Regions from separate parts of the Aliiglaciecola sp. genome, predicted to be linked through region 1. Evidence: predicted binding sites of a transcription regulator. Region 1 holds the regulator's gene; the other holds the start of a gene.
The links. The regulator sigma-54, encoded in region 1, starts transcription at its own class of promoters, with help from an activator protein. The targets are predictions, from matches to a motif close to GTTGGCACGNNNNTNGNNT.

Region 1 (9,480 bases):
GATTGCAGCTACGTTAGCCAGTACAGGTACTCCCGCCTTTTTCATGCACCCTGGCGAGGCTAATCATGGTGATTTAGGCATGATAAGCCCCCAAGATGTACTTCTGGCAATCTCTAACTCCGGGGAAACGGCCGAACTGCTTAATTTAATCCCAGTAGTAAAACGATTAAATGTACCTATTATTTCGATGACTAACAGTACGACGAGTTCGCTTGGAAAACATTCAAATGAAGTATTGTGTATTAAGGTAGAGCAAGAGGCTTGCTCTTTAGGCTTGGCCCCAACCGCCAGTACCACGGCAACCTTGGCAATGGGTGATGCATTGGCTGTGGCCTTGTTGAATGCAAGCGGATTTACGTCCGCTGATTTTGCTTTATCCCACCCAGGTGGAAGTTTAGGGCGTAGATTATTATTAACAATTGCAGATATCATGCATACTGGTGATGAGTTACCCTTAGTGACATCTGATCAAACAGTGCGTAATGCATTGTTTGAAATATCGCGAAAAGGACTTGGTATGACCGGTATTACTGACAAAGAAGGAAAGTTAGTCGGCATTTTCACAGATGGCGACTTGCGCCGTATTCTTGATGACCGGATTGATATCCACGAAACCCCGGTTGCCGAAGTTATGACCGCAAATAGTAAAACAGGTCGACCAGAAATGTTAGCGGTTGAAGGTTTAAATTTAATGGAGAAATACAGTATCAATTCAATGTTTGCAGTAGATCATGAAAATAAGCCAGTTGGCGCGTTAAATATGCACATGTTGCTTAAAGCTGGAGTGGTATAGTGGCGATTATTGAAACTCTCTATGGGCCAGTTAATAATCATTTCATTAATAAACTTAGCAAAATTAAGTTACTCGTTTGTGATGTAGATGGCATATTCTCTGACGGCAGCATCTATATGGGAAACGATGGCGAAGAATTAAAAGCATTCCATACTCTCGATGGTTATGGTGTGAAGTCAATGTTAGAAATTGGTATTGACGTAGCTATTGTTACAGGTCGTAAATCTGCCATCGTAGAAAACAGAATGTCGGCACTGGGTGTATCATTGATTATCCAAGGCGAAGAAGACAAAAAAACTGCGGTACAAAAACTCAAAGCCGGCTTAAATTTAAAGAAAGAAAATATCGCGTCCATGGGTGATGATATGCCTGATGTGGGTATGTTCGAACACAGCAACGTATCTATTAGTGTTCCAAATGGCCACCCGTACGTAAAATCAGTTGCTGAATATATTACGCGAACAGCCGGCGGGGCTGGCGCAGTGCGAGAAATATGCGACCTCATATTGTTCGCTAACAATAAATTAAATCGTATATACGGTAGCAGCGTATGAATCGAATCACCCTAAGCATTGGCATTTTGTTTGTGCTAATCTTGATGATATATGTGCCAGGGTGGATAGGTTCGGATACGGAACAAACCAATGCTCCTAGTGAAGATTCTTGGCAGCCCAATTATCAAGCGAGCAATATGCGCAGTACTCTTTATAATGAAAATGGCGAAGTGAACCACGAAGTTTTCGCCCTTAAAATGGAACATTATCAAATTCTAGGTTTCACCTTGTTTAGCCACCCCAAATACACCATCTATGTATCCGATGAACAAAACCCTTGGCATGTTGAAGCTGAAGAGGGCACACTTTATGAGGACAATCGCATTCAATTAGAAACTGACGTAGAGATTACAAGCTTAGATGATTCGGGATTTGTGCAAACAATTAAAACACAATTTTTAGAAATTAATTTAGTAGACAAAACAATGATGTCTGATGAACCGGTTGAGATTAACGGAAAAGATTTTATTGTTAAAAGTAATGGCTTTGTAGCAAATTTAACTACGCAGGAATATGAACTTAAAAATCATGTGCAAACTCAATATGCGCCTCGTTAGCGCTTTAATCATCAGCTTAGTGTTCAGCGCCGCTGTTAGCGCCGGTGAAAACGACTTTAATTTACCTATCAAAGTTGACTCTAAGTCAAACTTCTTTGATGGCAAAACCAAAACCTCTATTTTTAGAAAAGACGTAAAAATTACCCAAGGCTCCCTTGAAATTTTAGCCGATGAAGTTGAAGTCATCGCCGGCTTGGGTGAAGGTAAAGAAGTATTTATTGCCCGAGGTAAACCGGCAAAGTATAGCCAAACCCTTGATGACGGAAGTAAGATCAGCGCTGCGGCTAATGAAATAAAATACGAAGTTTCCAATCGAACATTAACACTAAATGGCTCAGCTGAATTGAATCAGGATAGCAGCCTTGTTAAAGGTGAATCCATCCAATTCAATATGGAATTGGAACAATTAATAGCTGAAAGCAACAGTAATGCAGAGGGCGGAGTAACCGCTATTTTTCAACCTGAGAGTATCCGTAAACGTCAGGAAGAAGATGCAGACGAAAAATCGAATGATATAGAACATCAAGGCACTGACAAGCAGCAGGACGAGCAACCTTAATGGCAACGTTAAAAGCGACTAACCTAGCTAAATCATACAAATCTCGACAAGTAGTTCGAGATGTTAGTTTAGAAGTGTCTACAGGGCAGATTGTTGGTTTGTTGGGCCCCAATGGTGCAGGCAAAACAACGACTTTTTATATGATTGTAGGGCTTGTACCTTTAGATAAGGGCGATATTTATATTGATCAAACAGCATTAACTTTACAGCCTATGCACATTCGAGCTAGAAAAGGAATTGGGTATCTTCCTCAAGAATCGTCTATATTTCGTAAACTAACTGTTTACCAAAATATCATGGCAATTCTACAAACCCGAAAAGAATTGAGCTCAGATCAACGAGAAGAACAAGCAGATGCATTACTCGACGAGTTTAATATAAATCATATCCGTAATAGCCTAGGAATGAGTTTATCTGGCGGAGAACGCAGAAGAGTCGAAATAGCACGGGCCTTGGCCGCCGCACCCGAATTTATTTTATTAGATGAACCTTTTGCAGGTGTCGATCCAATTTCTGTAAATGATATAAAAAAAATAATTCAACACCTGCGCGATAGAGGTATTGGAGTATTAATAACTGACCATAATGTACGTGAAACCCTAGACGTGTGTGAAAAAGCGTATATTGTGAGTCATGGTGAATTGATAGCTTCTGGAACTGCAGAAGAAGTTTTAAATAATCAACAAGTCAGAGATGTATACCTTGGCGAGCAATTCAAGCTATAGTACAGGTATGTTGTTTTTAACCAAAGCTTTGTGGCTAAACAAGTAAGAATATAAAAACTAAATGAAACCCTCGTTACAATTAAAATTCAGCCAGCAACTAACAATGACGCCTCAATTGCAACAGGCTATCCGTCTATTGCAGTTGTCAACGCTGGATTTACAACAGGAAATACAAGAAGCTTTAGAATCCAACCCGCTTTTAGAAGTAGAGGATGGTTCGGACATCCCCACAGGAGATTCCGCATTAGCAGATAGTAATGATAAATTCACGGAAGAAACCGTATCCGCCAGTTCTGACTCAATGGATACAAACGAGGCATTAGAAAAAGCAGATATTCCGGACGAATTACCCATAGATAGCACTTGGGATGAATATATCAGTGCATCTTCAGCACCCGCATCAATTAGTGGTGGCAGCGGTGGTGATGATGATCAAATTTTCCAAGGTGAAACCAGCGAAAATATACAAGATCATTTGTTATGGCAAATGCGCTTAACCCCCTTTTCCGAAGTAGATACCGCTATTGCCATTGCCATCATCGACTCAATCGATGAATCTGGATATTTAACCATTAGTACTGAAGAAGTGCTCGCGAGTCTCGATCACGAAGAGGTTGAACTGGATGAAGTTGAGTGTGTTCTAAAACGCATTCAAATGTTCGATCCTATCGGTTCTGGCTCTCGAAATCCTCAAGAGTGTTTGATGGTACAAATGAATCAATTTGCCCCAGATACACCTTGGTTAAATGAAGCTAAATTATTAATTAGTGAATATGCAGACCTTTTAGGTAGCAAAGATTACCGCACGTTAATGCGCAAAACTCGTTTAAAAGAAGACGAATTACGCGAAGCAATGCGTTTGTTGCAAACATTAAACCCTCGCCCAGGCAGCGCCCTAATAATTGGTGAATCCGAATACGTGATTCCTGATGTTTCTGTAATGAAAAAGAATGGCCGCTGGCAAGTAGAGTTAAATCCCGACAGTTTGCCTAAGCTAAATGTTAATCAGCAATATGCAGCTATGAGCCGCAATGCTAAAAATACCAGCGACAGTCAGTTCATTCGTTCACATATGCAAGAAGCCAAGTGGTTTATTAAAAGCCTTGAAAGCCGAAACGATACATTGCTCAAAGTAGCCAATTGTATTGTTCAGCAACAAGTCGGATTTTTCGAGCATGGTCCGGAAATGATGAAACCAATGGTGTTAAATGATGTCGCAGAAATGGTGGATATGCATGAATCAACTATTTCCCGTGTTACTACACAAAAATATATGCATACACCAAGAGGAATTTACGAACTGAAGTACTTTTTCTCCAGCCATGTTGCCACAGACTCTGGCGGAGAGTGTTCTTCAACGGCAATTCGCGCACTAATTAAAAAACTTGTCGCTGCAGAGCTTCCAACTAAGCCACTTAGCGATAGTAAGATTGCTGATCTATTGGCTGACCAAGGTATACAGGTTGCCCGTAGAACAATAGCAAAATACCGGGAGTCTTTATCGATCCCACCGTCTAACCAACGCAAGAGCCTGCTGTAGGCTCGTTAACAGAAGGAATACGCTAATATGCAAATTAACCTTACTGGCCATCATGTAGAAATTACAGATTCATTGCGAGATTATGTAGACACTAAATTTACAAAGTTAGAAAGGCATTTTGATCACATCAACAATGTCCATGTCATTCTCAATGTCGAAAAGCTTAATCAAAAAGCTGAAGCGACAGTTCATCTTAGCGGAGGCGAAGTTTTTGCAACCTCAGAACATAACGATATGTACGCAGCCATTGACGGATTAATAGATAAGCTTGATCGACAGGTGATCAAGCACAAGGAAAAGATTAAACGTCATTAACATATATTAGATTATTTAATGGAAATTAAAGACATCCTTTCCTCTGACTGCACAAGTTGTGCAGTTCAGGGGACAAGCAAAAAACGAATTCTTGAAACTATCAGCCTAATAGCGGCAGAAAAGATTGACGGTATTGATCAAACTACCATTTTGAATAGTTTAGTCAGTCGCGAAAAAATGGGTAGTACAGGAATCGGCAATGGTATTGCGCTGCCCCACGGTAGATTAGCTGGGTTAAAAGACGTAGTCGCAATATTAATTACCAGTGATCCGTCCATCAATTTTGACGCAGTCGATAATTGTCCAGTAGATATATTTTTCGCTATTTTAGTACCAGAAGATAAAGCCGCTGGACACCTGCAAACCTTAGCCACTATAGCCACAAAGTTAAGTGACAAAGAGGTTCTTAAACGCATTCGCTGTGCTGAAGACAACGGACAGTTATACGAGGCGATTGTTGCATGAAGCTGATTATTATAAGTGGTCGTTCCGGTTCAGGAAAATCAATTGCACTGCGCTCATTAGAAGATTTAGGCTATTATTGTGTTGATAATATCCCCGTTAACCTTCTGCCTACCCTTACTCATACAGTTATGGATGAGTATGACCAAGTTGCGGTAAGTATTGATGTAAGAAATCTTCCCAAAGTGTCTGGTGAATTGGTGGAAATCCTCGATTACCTGCCTGCCAACTGGGATATGACCATTGTTTATTTAGATGCCAGTGATGACATGCTAATTAAGCGCTTCAGCGAAACTCGTCGATTACACCCGTTATCACGTCAAAACAAATCGCTTTCCGATGCCATTCAGGCTGAAGGTCAACTTTTAGCTCCGATAGCAGAACGTGCTGATTTATATTTAGATACTGACAAGCTTTCGGTTCATCAATTAGCAGAGTTAGTTCGTGAGCGCATCCTAGGAAAGAAAAGCTCAAGACTGGTTTTAGTATTTGAATCTTTTGGATTTAAATATGGCATACCTAAAGATGCTGACTATGTTTTTGATGCGCGATTTTTGCCTAACCCTCACTGGGAGCCGGACTTAAAACACCTAAGTGGATTAGATTCACCAGTTGAAATATTTTTAGGTTCACAACCCATAGTGACTAAATTTATTTGGCAAATTCAAAACCTTATATCAACTTGGCTTCCCCATCTAGAAAGAAATAACCGAAGTTACGTAACAGTTGCAATTGGCTGTACCGGTGGACAACATCGCTCAGTTTATGTTGCTGAGTCATTAGCAAAAACATTCTCAGCCTCTCACCCAGATGTGCAAATTAGACACCGAGAATTAAACCGATGAATCGCTTTGAAAAGCAAATAGTTATAGTTAATAAACTTGGCTTACATGCACGAGCAGCGACAGAATTAGTTAAAGTTGCCAATCAATTTGATGCCATAGTTACTTTAGTCCAAGGGGAAAAAACGGCGTCAGCTAATAGTGTATTGGGTCTAATGATGTTAGAAAGCTCCCAAGGCAAAGAAGTCAACGTAATAAGCGAAGGAATCGACGCTGAGCAAGCACTTGCAGCTATCGAAAAGCTTATTGTAGAAAAGTTTCACGAAAACGAATAGCTCACTTTCACTAAAGTTGAGTAAATAATTGCTGACCTGCCGCCCTTAACCCTCTAAACTATTCATATTAGTAGTTTTTTCATCGAGCTGTATTTTCATGGCTGAAGCATTAGAGGTAAAACACGCGCAACGTCAACTGAAGGCTATCAATCGAGCCTTGGCCAGTGGCCGCTTTATGCATGTCCGCAAAACCATTCACGATATGCCTGCATGTGATATCGCCCTACTTCTCGAATCATCTCCAAGTAAATCAAGAACCGAACTTTGGGAAATGTTAGACGCTGATTTCTATGGCGACGTGCTTGAAGAATTATCGGAAGATGTACGTAACGGCATCATTGGCCAAATGCTTCCCGACAAGGTGGTAGATGCCTTAGAAGACATGGAGATTGATAACTTAGCGGAAACCTTAAGTAGTTTGCCGCAATCAGTCTCAAAAGACGTACTCAAATCCATGGATGAGCAGGACCGTCAGCGAGCTGAAAAAGCCCTATCTTACGGTGAAGACACTGCCGGTTTCATCATGAATACCGATACCATTACCCTGCGTTCTGACGTCAATATTGATGTTATTTTACGTTATTTAAGACTTAAAGGTGAAATCCCAGAAAGCACAGACACCTTTTATGTAGTGAGTCGCAATGACACTTTAATTGGCACGGTGCCCGTCACTAAACTCCTTACTGCACTGCCAGACTCCAGTATCGAAGATATTATGGATGAGGAAGCTGAGGCTATTCCTGTTGATATGCCAGAGACGGATGTAGCCAAATTGTTTGAACGCTATAACTGGCTATCAGCACCTGTAGTGGATTCAAATCGACAGTTATTAGGACGGATCACCATAGACGATGTGGTAGATATTATTCGTGAAGACGCCGAACACTCGATGATGAGTATGGCGGGTTTAGATGACGAAGAAGATACCTTTGCGCCAGTACTGCAAAGTACCAAACGTCGCTCTGTATGGCTCACTGTTAACCTAGTTACTGCACTGCTTGCTGCAGCGGTAAGTGATCTCTTTGAAGCCACTCTAAGCCAAATGGCAGTGTTAGCTATCTTAAATACCATTGTTCCTAGTATGGGTGGTGTCGCAGGCAATCAAACCTTAACACTGGTTATACGGGGTATGGCCCTAGGTCATGTTAGTACGGATAACTCTAGATGGTTAATCAGTAAAGAATTAGCCATTGGTTTTTTAAATGGTGCTATCTGGGCAATATTAATTGCCTCTGTCATTGCAATTTGGAAACAAGATTGGATGTTAGGCGGAGTTATTGCTTTTGCAATGATGATAAACATGGTTGCTGCGGGGTTAGCTGGGGCAACGTTACCACTGGTGATGAAAAAGTTAAAAATCGACCCAGCACTAGCTGGCAGTGTAATTTTAACCACGATCACTGACGTAGTAGGTATTTTTGCCTTTTTAGGCACCGCTACCTTAATGCTTGTTTAGTTTAGGAAGTAAAACCATTAACTCTCCCGTACAACTCGTTTTTTATATCTGTATTGCTTTACTTGCTTTCGCGGGGAATTCAATTCTATGTCGTTTGGCCTTAGCTGATTCAAGTATTGATGCGACGTCTTTCACCCTAATCCGGTTAATGTCCGGCGCGGTGATGCTCTGTTTTATTTTGCTGTTAAAGGGAAATATAAAACAACTCAAAACCAAAGGCAGCTGGCCTGCTAGCTTGGCGCTTTTCATCTATGCGGCTGGGTTTTCCTACGCTTATATTGAATTAGACACAGGTGTAGGTGCGTTAATACTATTTGCCTGTGTACAAATTACCATGCTAATCATCAGTTGGTATTATGGCGCACGCCTAACTTTAATTGAGTCATTGGGTGTGTTTGTTGCATTTGCTGGTTTCATCTATCTTGTGTCCCCTGGAGTCAACTCACCTTCAATATTGGGTGTCACCTTAATGGCTTGTGCCGGCATAGCTTGGGGATGTTATTCAATTATTGGCAGCCGCTCCGCGACCCCTTTAATTGATACCAGTTCAAATTTCTTAAGGGCTTCACTTATTTGTTTACTGCTGGTGCCTATGTTGTTTATAGATACAAATCAGTTAGAAGTTATGGGCGTTGTGTACGCCTTAGCATCAGGTATGCTTACCTCAGGTGTCGGATACGCCATTTGGTATAAAGTACTTCCACACATTCGTTCGAGCGTTGCTGCGGTTTTACAGCTCAGTGTGCCCGCGATAGCGGCGATAGGAGGTTTACTGTTATTAGATGAGCTGCTTACCTTAAAAATGCTAATGTCCAGTGGTGCAATACTGGGCGGTATTGGCTTGGTCATTTACGGTAAACAGCAAGAAGCGAAATAACCCCAACTTTACAAAAGGGGAATAGATGATTAATCGGTAAGATTAATCATCTATATTTTTCGAGTTAAGCCAATCATTTAGTTTCGCTGTATCCTGCTTTTCAGCCATTTCTAGTTCTTCTACCCAATCATGGACGTTCTCCCACCAAGTAGGATGATCACCTTGTTGGATACGATTAGCGATTTTTTGCACTCGAGCTAAGCCCACTGAACCGGCTGCACCTTTAATTTTATGCGCCTGAGAACACACTTCTTCTTTATCATTTGCACTCAAATTGATATTCAATATTTCCATGTAATCAGGCATGTTTTCCTGAAACACACCAACACTAGTGCGCACCATTTCATGGCCGATGGTATCAACCAACATTTCGAGTAAATCCAAGTCTAAAATGGACTCTAGTTCACTTGGTTTAGCTTCTTCTACTGAAAACTGCGGAATATCTTTTTGATCTACAAACAAGTTATTAAATACTTCAATTACCCGACTCTTTTTAATCGGTTTAGCGATAACATCATCCATACC
Region 2 (9,480 bases), on a different contig from region 1:
TTCATGAAATTCATTGTGCAGGCGAAATGAAATTAGATAGCGTAGCAGTGATTCTTGGTCAATTTGAGCACCTGAGTAGCGGATCATAATACTTCCCCAATCGGGTTGATTAGTGATCAGGCAATTGGATTTAAGCAGGTTACTACACAGTGTTTCACTCACTTGCTTCGATGTAGTTTTTAATGCTGAGGCGTCTAATTGGTAATCAGTAAACTCTATGTCTTGATCATCAATATTTTCACCAGGCAAATCTTCAATTTTTTGACTAGCAAAATCCTTCGGCAAAATTATTTTTACTTGTACTGACTTTCCAGCGCAATTTGATAAATCTGACGTCAGGGTGTTCGTTAACGTTTGTATGGATTCGATTTTAGATTGATTAAAGCTGTTTAAATATAATTTAAAGCTTTTTGATTCAATTAAATGCGGCGAGTCAAACGGAACAATACATTGCATTATTGCAACTTGCGGTTTTCCTCGCATGTTGAGCCAAGATAGCTCATATGCATTCCAGATATCTTCGCCGGTAAATGGCAAGCTTCCAGTTAATCCGATGGTATCTCGACTTAAACTGCGGGGCACTGCCTGCAGGAGTTCCGGAGAATAGGTTTGCACATATTCAACTGTTTTACCCAGTGTTAGTTTTTCTAGTGCCGGAGATGCATTACTTATCTCATCGGTTTTATTTGTCATTTAGTCTTCTCGTTATACAATACTTGAGCAGTGTAAATACCTTTTTGATGATTGTTGTTACGCAATTACGCCACTATCAGATTCGTTTCGCATATTACCGCAGATAATTGGTATTCACTTCGTTTGTTTCAAGTCATCTTAATTTAAATATAAGGAAGTGTAGTCTGTGAGCATTGATTCGGCACTACAAAATTTTGTTTCTGAATATGTCGATTGTCATCAACGTAATCAACATCCATTGGTTATTCAGTTCGATGAAAATTGGCCATCAAAATGCTATCAGCAAAAAGGAGAGCAAGATGAATGGATCCCATGGTTACCGGTTAAACAAACCAGTGACAGGCACTTCGAACACTTTGAAAAAGCCCTTGAAATTAAAATGGATGAACAACTTAAGGATTACTATACCTGCTTTTGGAGTGATAATCTAAATGCTCAAACTCCAAGGGGGAACCTGCAATTATTGATGCCTTGGAACGATGATGATTTTGAACGATTACAACAAAATTTAGTGGCTCATGTGTTGATGAAAAGACGTTTAGGGCAAGAAGATACGCTGTTTTTTGCCATCACAGACGAAGACGATTTTATTGTGAGTGTGCACAATGAAACAGGGCGGGTCATGTTGGAACAGATAGGGTTAGAGCCGCAGGAGACCCTAGCGAATTCATTAATCGAATTTATCCAACAGCTCACCCCACGCCTGTAGCATGGCCTTCAGGCCATGGTTAGATGAACATTTCATTCACTTTGCGGGGCTAAAGCCACCGCCTACAGGTGTAGGATAATCAACGATTATGATTGTTTCAAAGCTTGGGTTAGGCTCAACACCTGCTGTTCCAATAATGCGATGCGTTTTTCTAACTGATTTACATGTTGTGCTAAATCGGTTGGTTTCTGCATGGGAACATCATCTTCAATTAGATCCGCAAACTGCTCTGGCTCGTCTTGCCAGCGCCTTAAAACATCAATAACTTCCCGTAATGGTAATGGCCGGTTAGATGCTTTTTTAATTAACGCCACACTTGGCGCTTTTCCTTTAGATTTTAAATTTTTACACAGTGAAGCAATGTACTGGTGCTGATTTGACATGATGAAAAACACTAATTATTAGTCAATGTGGCTATTTTAACTGTATTGACGAACACATGCATTAATATATGTTGTTATATATCAATGACTTAGTTTTTGGCCTCAATTTTGTATAGTGGACTGCATGTAAACAATAAAATTAAAACTTCAAGGAACTTAAAATGAAAAAAATACTTGTTGCTGCAGCATTAGTCTTACCTCTTACCTTATCTGGGTGTGTTATATCGGTTGGTGGTGAAGGGGATTATTCCTATCAATCTGACTGGGAACAAAAAGAGCGCAAGAATAGAAAGGCAATTGCAAGATTAGAGTCAAATACAGCTATTGCAGATATTAGAAGCCGTCTCGGTACACCAGATTTTAGTGAGCTATACCAACAAAATAACGACGAGATAAACGTTTTGTTTTATCGCACGCAGCGTCGAGAAGGTGATGGTGTTACCACTAAAGATGAATGCACTCCATTGGTATTCAAAAATGGCAACCTAATCGGATGGGGCGACTCTGCTTACCAAAACATTTAAGTTTGCAAACTACAGCCCGGCATCGTTGGGCTGTAACTAGCCAAGCTACAAACTTGGCTAGCCAGTTAGATTATCGTAAACGATTGTCTAACTGATCGATTAACTCTGTCCATTCCGCATCTTCAAAAAAGGATTGCCGAATAAAAGTCGACTGAGCCTGGGTCCAAAAAGTGGCCTCTTCAAGTTTTATCGATTTATCTAAACCTTTATGTTCAGCAATAAAGCGCTCAATAGACTCATCATCATTTGCTAAGCCTAGTTGTAGAAACAAGTCTTTCAATTCTAAATTTTCAGTTAACATGTGCTGTCTCCTATATGAAATTCTATTTTCAACGGGTCGTCAATTTAGTACCTTGCTAATTAATTAGATACTTAGAGTTGTTGCTTTTCACCTAGTTAATATCTTTTATGCCTTGGATACTTTTACCATCGTCTCTTTAAGTCTTGGGGGGAATAGGCTATAAATCAACCTATTCAGCACAAAATAGCTTAAATTGTTTGCTGTTTAGTTTAATGAGTTGTTAACAAGTGGTTAATATTTATGTAAAGTGAAGTTTCCTAATTGAAGAGAGTCGAGCTATGTCAAATACTGCACAAGACATAAACCCATTGGATACCATCAAAGCTGTCTACCTTGCTGCTGAAGATCTAAAGATCGCAGCTTCAATTTTGTACCAAGCTTATCATGATGATCCGTTGTTTTTAGACATCTTCGATTCAGAAAAAGAAGGTTATGAATCTCGTTTACGAGGGGCAATTCGAGAAGAATTGAATGCATTTTGGAGCGCTAAGCAGCCGATGATAGGGTTGTTTGAAAGTGATCGATTATTGGCGGTGGCTTGTTTAATTAAACCTGATAGTGCCTTTAACCCTGATCGGTTTTGGCATTGGCGTTTGAAGATGTTGCTTACAGCAGGCTACATTGGCACAAAGCAAATGATTGAAAAAGAACAGCGTGTGAGGGAGCGTATTCCCCATGAAAAATATCATATGTTATCGTTCATAGGTGTGCATCCTGATCATCAACATCGGGGTCTTGGACATGTTCTAATGAGCGCTATTGATAGTATTGTTCTTGAAGAAGAGAAAAGTGAAGGTGTGGGTGTTTATGTAACTTTACCTAAATGTTTGTCGTTTTTTGATGACGGGAAATATCAACACATAGAAGAACTCAAAGTGTCTCGTATTAATGGCCAAATCATGTTTAAACCTCGTTCAGCATAAATATCGCTTCATTACTTAAGAGAAGAAAACCTCAGTAACTGGTGCTTTTCTTCTCTTAATCCCCTCTACCTTAAGATTTGCAATGTCGTCATTGTTGTACTTTTAAGCATGTAACAATTGAAATTGACAAAATTTTAAATTACTCCTCCTTAAACTAATTAGCCCCATGGCAATCGTCATTCGAAACGAGAATCTCTTTCAACAGGATGTAGAGCGTGAAAGAGGACTTGGAGAGCTGCATAATTATTATTTTCTTTCGACAAGAGAATTCTTGTCGAAAATCCCACTCTCATAATCGCTTTATCCCTCAAACAAACCTATTAGTAAATTCGAAACGAAGTGTCCAAGGCAACTAGACCGTTAAACACCCCCCAGGATATCTATTACGAAAAACTGGCTGGGCTTTCATCACATCGTTAAATAGACACCCACAGTATTTTTCATTCGATTTTCCGATTAAGGCAATCGCTTTTATTCAACACACTTTTCCACAAGCCACTCTACTATTAACAAATGCTTAACAAAGTAACATGTGCGTAAATGTTTCACTCACGATTATTCGCACTGCACACAAAATGCGTACTCGGGTGAAAGCGATAGTTAATTATGACCAAATTAGCGTTCAATAATTACAAACAACTGAGCGTAACTTGAGGATATATCAATGAAAACTAAACATACGTTTATCAAAACTGTCATTGCCAGCGTAATGGGTGTCTCGTTAATGAGTGGTGCTTATGCTCAGTCGGACGAAATATCTAAACCTAAGGGACCAATGGGTGAAGGCGTAGCTAAATTAAATCAAGTAAGAAGTAATGCATTTTGGTGGCCTGATCAACTTGATCTATCGTCATTACGCGATCACGACGAACGTTCTAATCCTTACGGTCCAGATTTTGACTATGCAAAAGCATTTAGTGAGCTAGATTTACAGGCAGCAAAAGCTGATATCAATAAAGTGCTAACAGAGTCGCAAGATTGGTGGCCCGCCGATTTTGGAAACTATGGTCCGTTTTTTATTCGCATGACATGGCACAGTGCAGGCACGTATCGAACGCTAGATGGTCGTGGTGGTGCGGGTGGAGGTCAACAACGTTTTGATCCTCTCAACAGTTGGCCCGACAATGGAAACTTAGACAAAGCTCGCCGTCTATTATGGCCTATTAAACAAAAATACGGTGAAGCACTTTCATGGTCAGATTTAATCGTTCTAGCAGGAAATGTAGCCTTAGAAAATATGGGGTTTGAAACCTACGGTTTTGCTGGCGGTCGCGCCGATGACTGGGAGCCCGATATAGTGTATTGGGGTCCAGAAGTTGAAATGCTAGCGAGTGACCGCGAAGATCGAGATGGTAAATTACAACGCCCCTTAGGCGCGACTCACATGGGTCTTATTTATGTAAATCCCGAAGGTCCTCGCGGTGTCCCCGATCCTGTAGGTTCGGCTAAAAACATTCGTGTTGCATTTTCGCGTATGGCAATGAACGACGAAGAAACTCTCGCGCTTATCGCTGGAGGACATACTTTCGGGAAGATGCACGGTGCTCACAAACCCACTAATTGCTTAGAAGCTGAGCCAGGCGCTGCAGGCGTTGAAGAGCAAGGTTTAGGGTGGAAGAACAATTGCGGTAAAGGTCATTCTGAAGACACCATTACGAGTGGTTTAGAAGGCGCATGGACACAAGCTCCCACTCGTTGGACATCACTTTACCTAAAAAATCTATTAAACTTAGAATGGAAACAAACTCGCAGCCCTGCTGGCGCGATACAGTGGATACCTACCGACGAATCTATGCACAATAGTGTGCCCGATGCACATGTGAAAGATAAAAAGAATCCTCCCGTTATGACCACTGCTGACCTTGCGTTAAAATTTGATCCAGAGTATCGCAAAATAGCAGAGCGTTTTTTAGCTGATCCTAAAGAGTATCAATTAGCGTTTGCTAAGGCATGGTACAAATTAACTCACAGAGATATGGGTCCTACGAGTAATTATTTAGGGGAAGAGGTACCTAAAGACATACTAATTTGGACAGACCCTGTATCTGAAGATACCCAGTCTACTATTGATCAAGACGATGCAAATAAAATCAAAGCTGATATTTTGGATTCGGGCTTAAGCATAGCAGAACTTGTTCGTGTTGCTTGGGCATCGGCTGCAAACTATCGTGATTCAGACATGCGCGGTGGAACAAATGGAGCACGCATCGCATTAGCGCCTCAAAACCAATGGGCAATAAATAACCCAGACGAGGTTGCTAAAGTAATTAAAGTGTTGAAAGAAATCCAAGATGACGTAAATGGCGGATTTTTTAACAGCGATAAAGTGTCACTTGCAGACCTCATTGTTCTTGGTGGCTCTGCAGCAATCGAAAAAGCTGCAAATGATGCTGGGTATGATGTTGAAGTTCCTTTCAACCCGGGTCGAGGCGATGCTTCGCAGGAGCAAACCGATACTAATTCGTTTAGCTTGCTTGAGTTAAGCTCTGATGGTTTCCGCAACTATTTTGACGCTGATAATAGTTATAAATCATCAACCGAAATGCTCGTGGATAAAGCCGACCAGCTGGACTTGTCTGTCCCTGAAATGACGGTATTGATTGGGGGCTTGCGTACGCTAGGCGCCAATCATAAAAATTCCAAACATGGCGTATTTACCGATAACACAAATACCTTAACAAACGATTACTTTGTGAATCTGCTCGATATGTCTACTGTTTGGGAAAAATCGTCCAAAGAGGGTATATACCAAGGATTAGACCGTGAAACAAGTGAAACTAAATGGACAGCAACGTCAGTTGACTTAATATTTGGTTCAAATTCTGAGCTACGAGCAGTTGCCGAAGTGTATGCTTTTGACACCTCCAAAGAGAAGTTTGTGAAAGATTTTATTGCGGCTTGGACTAAAGTCATGAACTTAGGACGTTAAGCGTTGCGTATTTAAAATTTAAGTGAGGGGAGATTGCTGTGAGTTTGATATGCTCATGGCAATCTTTTTTATAATCGTAAAAACCAGTGTGCAATACTTTGCTTCTCTACTCACATACATATTAACAAGAAAGAATATTTGGCTTATCAGTTCCTTATACGATTAATAAGGTAAAACACACGAAATATTTACATTTTTCCGCTCGCAAATCTATCTCATTAAATCGAGTATAAGATAAATTAACGCTGCACACTACCCATGGTTACAGCTGTCTTTAAGGATGGTTTTGTGTTTTATAAAGGGAGGTTTTGGTGATATTTGTGAAAAGGACTGCCGTTAGTGCCTTACGTTACTACTCCATTGGTATTGAAAGTTTCAAACCTACTAGCAATCAGTCCTACTATGTATAAGTGATATAATGTTTCTTTGAACTCAGGGTAATGCCGCTTGACCAGTTGATACAGCAAAGTGTTTTCTGGGCGGTGTCGCTCTATTGCCAGCAACGGTATCATCCTTGAATGTGCTATTTGGATGATAGGATGACAAACATTGGTTGAATTTTCGACTGGTCGATAGATGGTTTTTGCTTGAATAGAGGTAAAGTGCTTACGTCCGGTATACAAAGCTGTCACTTAACTTTCAGCTGAATGTGTATTATCCCCGTAAATAGAAAAGCTTTACGTGAGAGAATCATAGAACATAACCTGTAGTTTGTTGCCAGACTACATATTGGCTTTCAAGAGTGAGTAAACTTGAAGGTAATTAATTCTTGAACGAGAATCTCTTTCAACAGGATGTAGAGCGTGAAAGGGGACTTGGAGAGCTCCATAATTATTATTTTCTTTCGACAAGAGAATTCTTGTCGAAAATCTCATTCTCATAAGCGATTTATCCCTTAAACAAACCTATTAGTAAATTCGAAACGAAGCCAGAATTTAATCGCTTGAAGCGATAAAGGCTTTGAAGAAACTTTATTCCTAATAAATAAGCTCAAACATAGCAAAGCTTTATAGAATCGTCCGTCAAAAGTGCAAGTTAATCTTATTGGGCGGGTTTGTACTGCGAGAAGCCACGCTCAAAAGGTAAGTATCATCAATCGGCAGTGAGAGAACTTGCCTACAAGTGGATCAGAATTGTTTATAAATGCTGGTAGACAAGAACACCCTATGATGAGTCAAAATATTTAAAAACCCTTAAAGAGAGAAATTCTCACTATTAGCAACATAAAACTCCTGTTGAATGACTCAGGGTGTGAAGAGAACTTTGGTTAATTTAGCCTCCAAATTCTGTTTAAGACAATGAGCAGCCGTCCAGCTTCTCAAATTTGGACAGCGAGTTTGTGCCAAATGCTGCTGTAAGAAAATCATTTAGCGAATGTGTACTCTTGGGCGATAGCAGACTTAGGCTTTTGTTGATTTTTTCGATATTAATTAACAATAAAGTGCCAATTGCGGTCTATCAATATATTAAAAATGCGCTAACTAGAAAAAGACCGGACATTCAAGAACAACCTAAAGAAACACCAATTGGTGAGTATACCTAGACCATATTTTTGTTTTTTTGCAGTACACGTTGTAGACATTTGTTTCATGGTAATCCTTTAGTTTTCTTTTACTTATCGGTGTTTTACAAGCGTTTCCCAGCCAGCAATACCATCTTCCAGTCCTATTTGTGGCGCAAGCCCTTCCAACGCTTGTAATGCCTGATCATTCCCAATTTCTTTGGCGATAACATAAACAGAGCCCCAATCTTCCACAGCTTGATGTTTTTCACCATTCTGATAATGAATATGCCCTATATTAAATAAGGTTGCACATAAACCCGACTTATCGCCGATTTCCTGTTGAATAGCGAGAGACTGTTTGAGGTAGGTCAGCGCGGTCTCGTAGTCACCCCGTGCCTTAAATATTTGCGAGATATTATTGAGGGTGGTGCCTTCCCCCGACTTATCGCCGATTTCCTGTCTTATAGCGAGAGACTGTTTGAGGTAGGTCAGCGCGCTATCGTAGTCACCCCGTGCCTTAAATATTTGCGAGATATTATTGAGGGTGGTACCTTCCCCCGACTTATCGCCGATTTCCTGTACAATAGCGAGAGACTGCTTGAGGTAGGTCAGCGCGGTCTCGTGGTCACCCCGTGCATTAAATATTTGCGAGATATTATTGAGGGTGGTACCTTCCCCCGACTTATCGCCGACTTCCTGTACAATAGCGAGAGACTGCTTGAGGTAGGTCAGCGCGGTCTCGTAGTCACCCCGTGCATGAGCAGTAGTTGCTATGTTATTGAGGGTGGTGCCTTCCCCCGACTTATCGCCGATTTCCTGTCTTATAGCGAGAGACTGTTTGAAGTAGGTCAGCGCGGTCTCGTAGTCACCCCGTGCATGAGCAGTAGTTGCTATGTTATTGAGGGTGGTGCCTTCCCCCGACTTATCGCCGATTTCCTGTACAATAGCGAGAGACTGTTTGAGGTAGGTCAGCGCGGTCTCGTAGTCACCCCGTGCGTCATAAATTTGCGAGATATTATTGAGGGTGGTGCCTTCCCCCGACTTATCGCCGATTTCCTGTCTTATAGCGAGAGACTGTTTGAAGTAGGTCAGCGCTTTATCATAACTGCCGACATGATGATACTGTTTTCCAATTTGGCCTAGTGTTTCTGCGAGTATTTTGTCAGGAAGGGTTAAGGTTAATGAAGGAATAAGATATTCATTTAACAAACTGTGATATAGACCGGCTCGGTTCAATGCTCCTGTGATTACGTTGAGAAGCAACTGCTGTGCTACCTCTGCTTCATCGGCATTCGTTAAGGCAGCATGAATTAGCAACGCTAAATCCAGACTTGGCCTTTGCTTGAGCAAGTCGTTATACAAATACAGCGCCGCGGCTTTTAGTGTTTCGATAGGTGTCTTCTGGCCGCGCTGTATTAAATAATCTTTTACTATTGGCGCTACCTGATATTCGGTTTCCATAAATTCATTGTTATAAATACGCTCTACCAGCGACACATTGGCGAGCGCTCGAA

Region 2: the regulator sigma-54 is predicted to act here: its motif matches at 1,881-1,899, upstream of ABJV04_RS01495 (DUF3192 domain-containing protein).

What each region holds. Positions count from the first base shown of each region.
Region 1 covers NZ_JBDWYG010000037.1:50,841-60,320, forward strand. Annotated here, with positions in the region: gene ABJV04_RS08830 (KpsF/GutQ family sugar-phosphate isomerase) at 1-793, shown strand, start outside; gene kdsC (3-deoxy-manno-octulosonate-8-phosphatase KdsC) at 793-1,347, shown strand; gene lptC (LPS export ABC transporter periplasmic protein LptC) at 1,344-1,904, shown strand; gene lptA (lipopolysaccharide transport periplasmic protein LptA) at 1,891-2,463, shown strand; gene lptB (LPS export ABC transporter ATP-binding protein) at 2,463-3,188, shown strand; gene ABJV04_RS08855 (RNA polymerase factor sigma-54) at 3,250-4,728, shown strand; gene hpf (ribosome hibernation promoting factor) at 4,756-5,043, shown strand; gene ABJV04_RS08865 (PTS sugar transporter subunit IIA) at 5,062-5,508, shown strand; gene rapZ (RNase adapter RapZ) at 5,505-6,350, shown strand; gene ABJV04_RS08875 (HPr family phosphocarrier protein) at 6,347-6,622, shown strand; gene mgtE (magnesium transporter) at 6,720-8,078, shown strand; gene ABJV04_RS08885 (DMT family transporter) at 8,071-8,955, shown strand; gene arcB (aerobic respiration two-component sensor histidine kinase ArcB) at 8,998-9,480, opposite strand, start outside.
Region 2 covers NZ_JBDWYG010000008.1:34,172-43,651, forward strand. Annotated here, with positions in the region: gene queF (NADPH-dependent 7-cyano-7-deazaguanine reductase QueF) at 1-693, opposite strand, end outside; gene syd (SecY-interacting protein) at 860-1,402, shown strand; gene ABJV04_RS01490 (hypothetical protein) at 1,489-1,785, opposite strand; gene ABJV04_RS01495 (DUF3192 domain-containing protein) at 1,947-2,309, shown strand; gene ABJV04_RS01500 (DUF2789 family protein) at 2,380-2,610, opposite strand; gene ABJV04_RS01505 (GNAT family N-acetyltransferase) at 2,889-3,533, shown strand; gene katG (catalase/peroxidase HPI) at 4,198-6,462, shown strand; partial or broken gene ABJV04_RS01515 (IS110 family transposase) at 7,463-7,612, shown strand; gene ABJV04_RS01520 (tetratricopeptide repeat protein) at 8,078-9,480, opposite strand, start outside.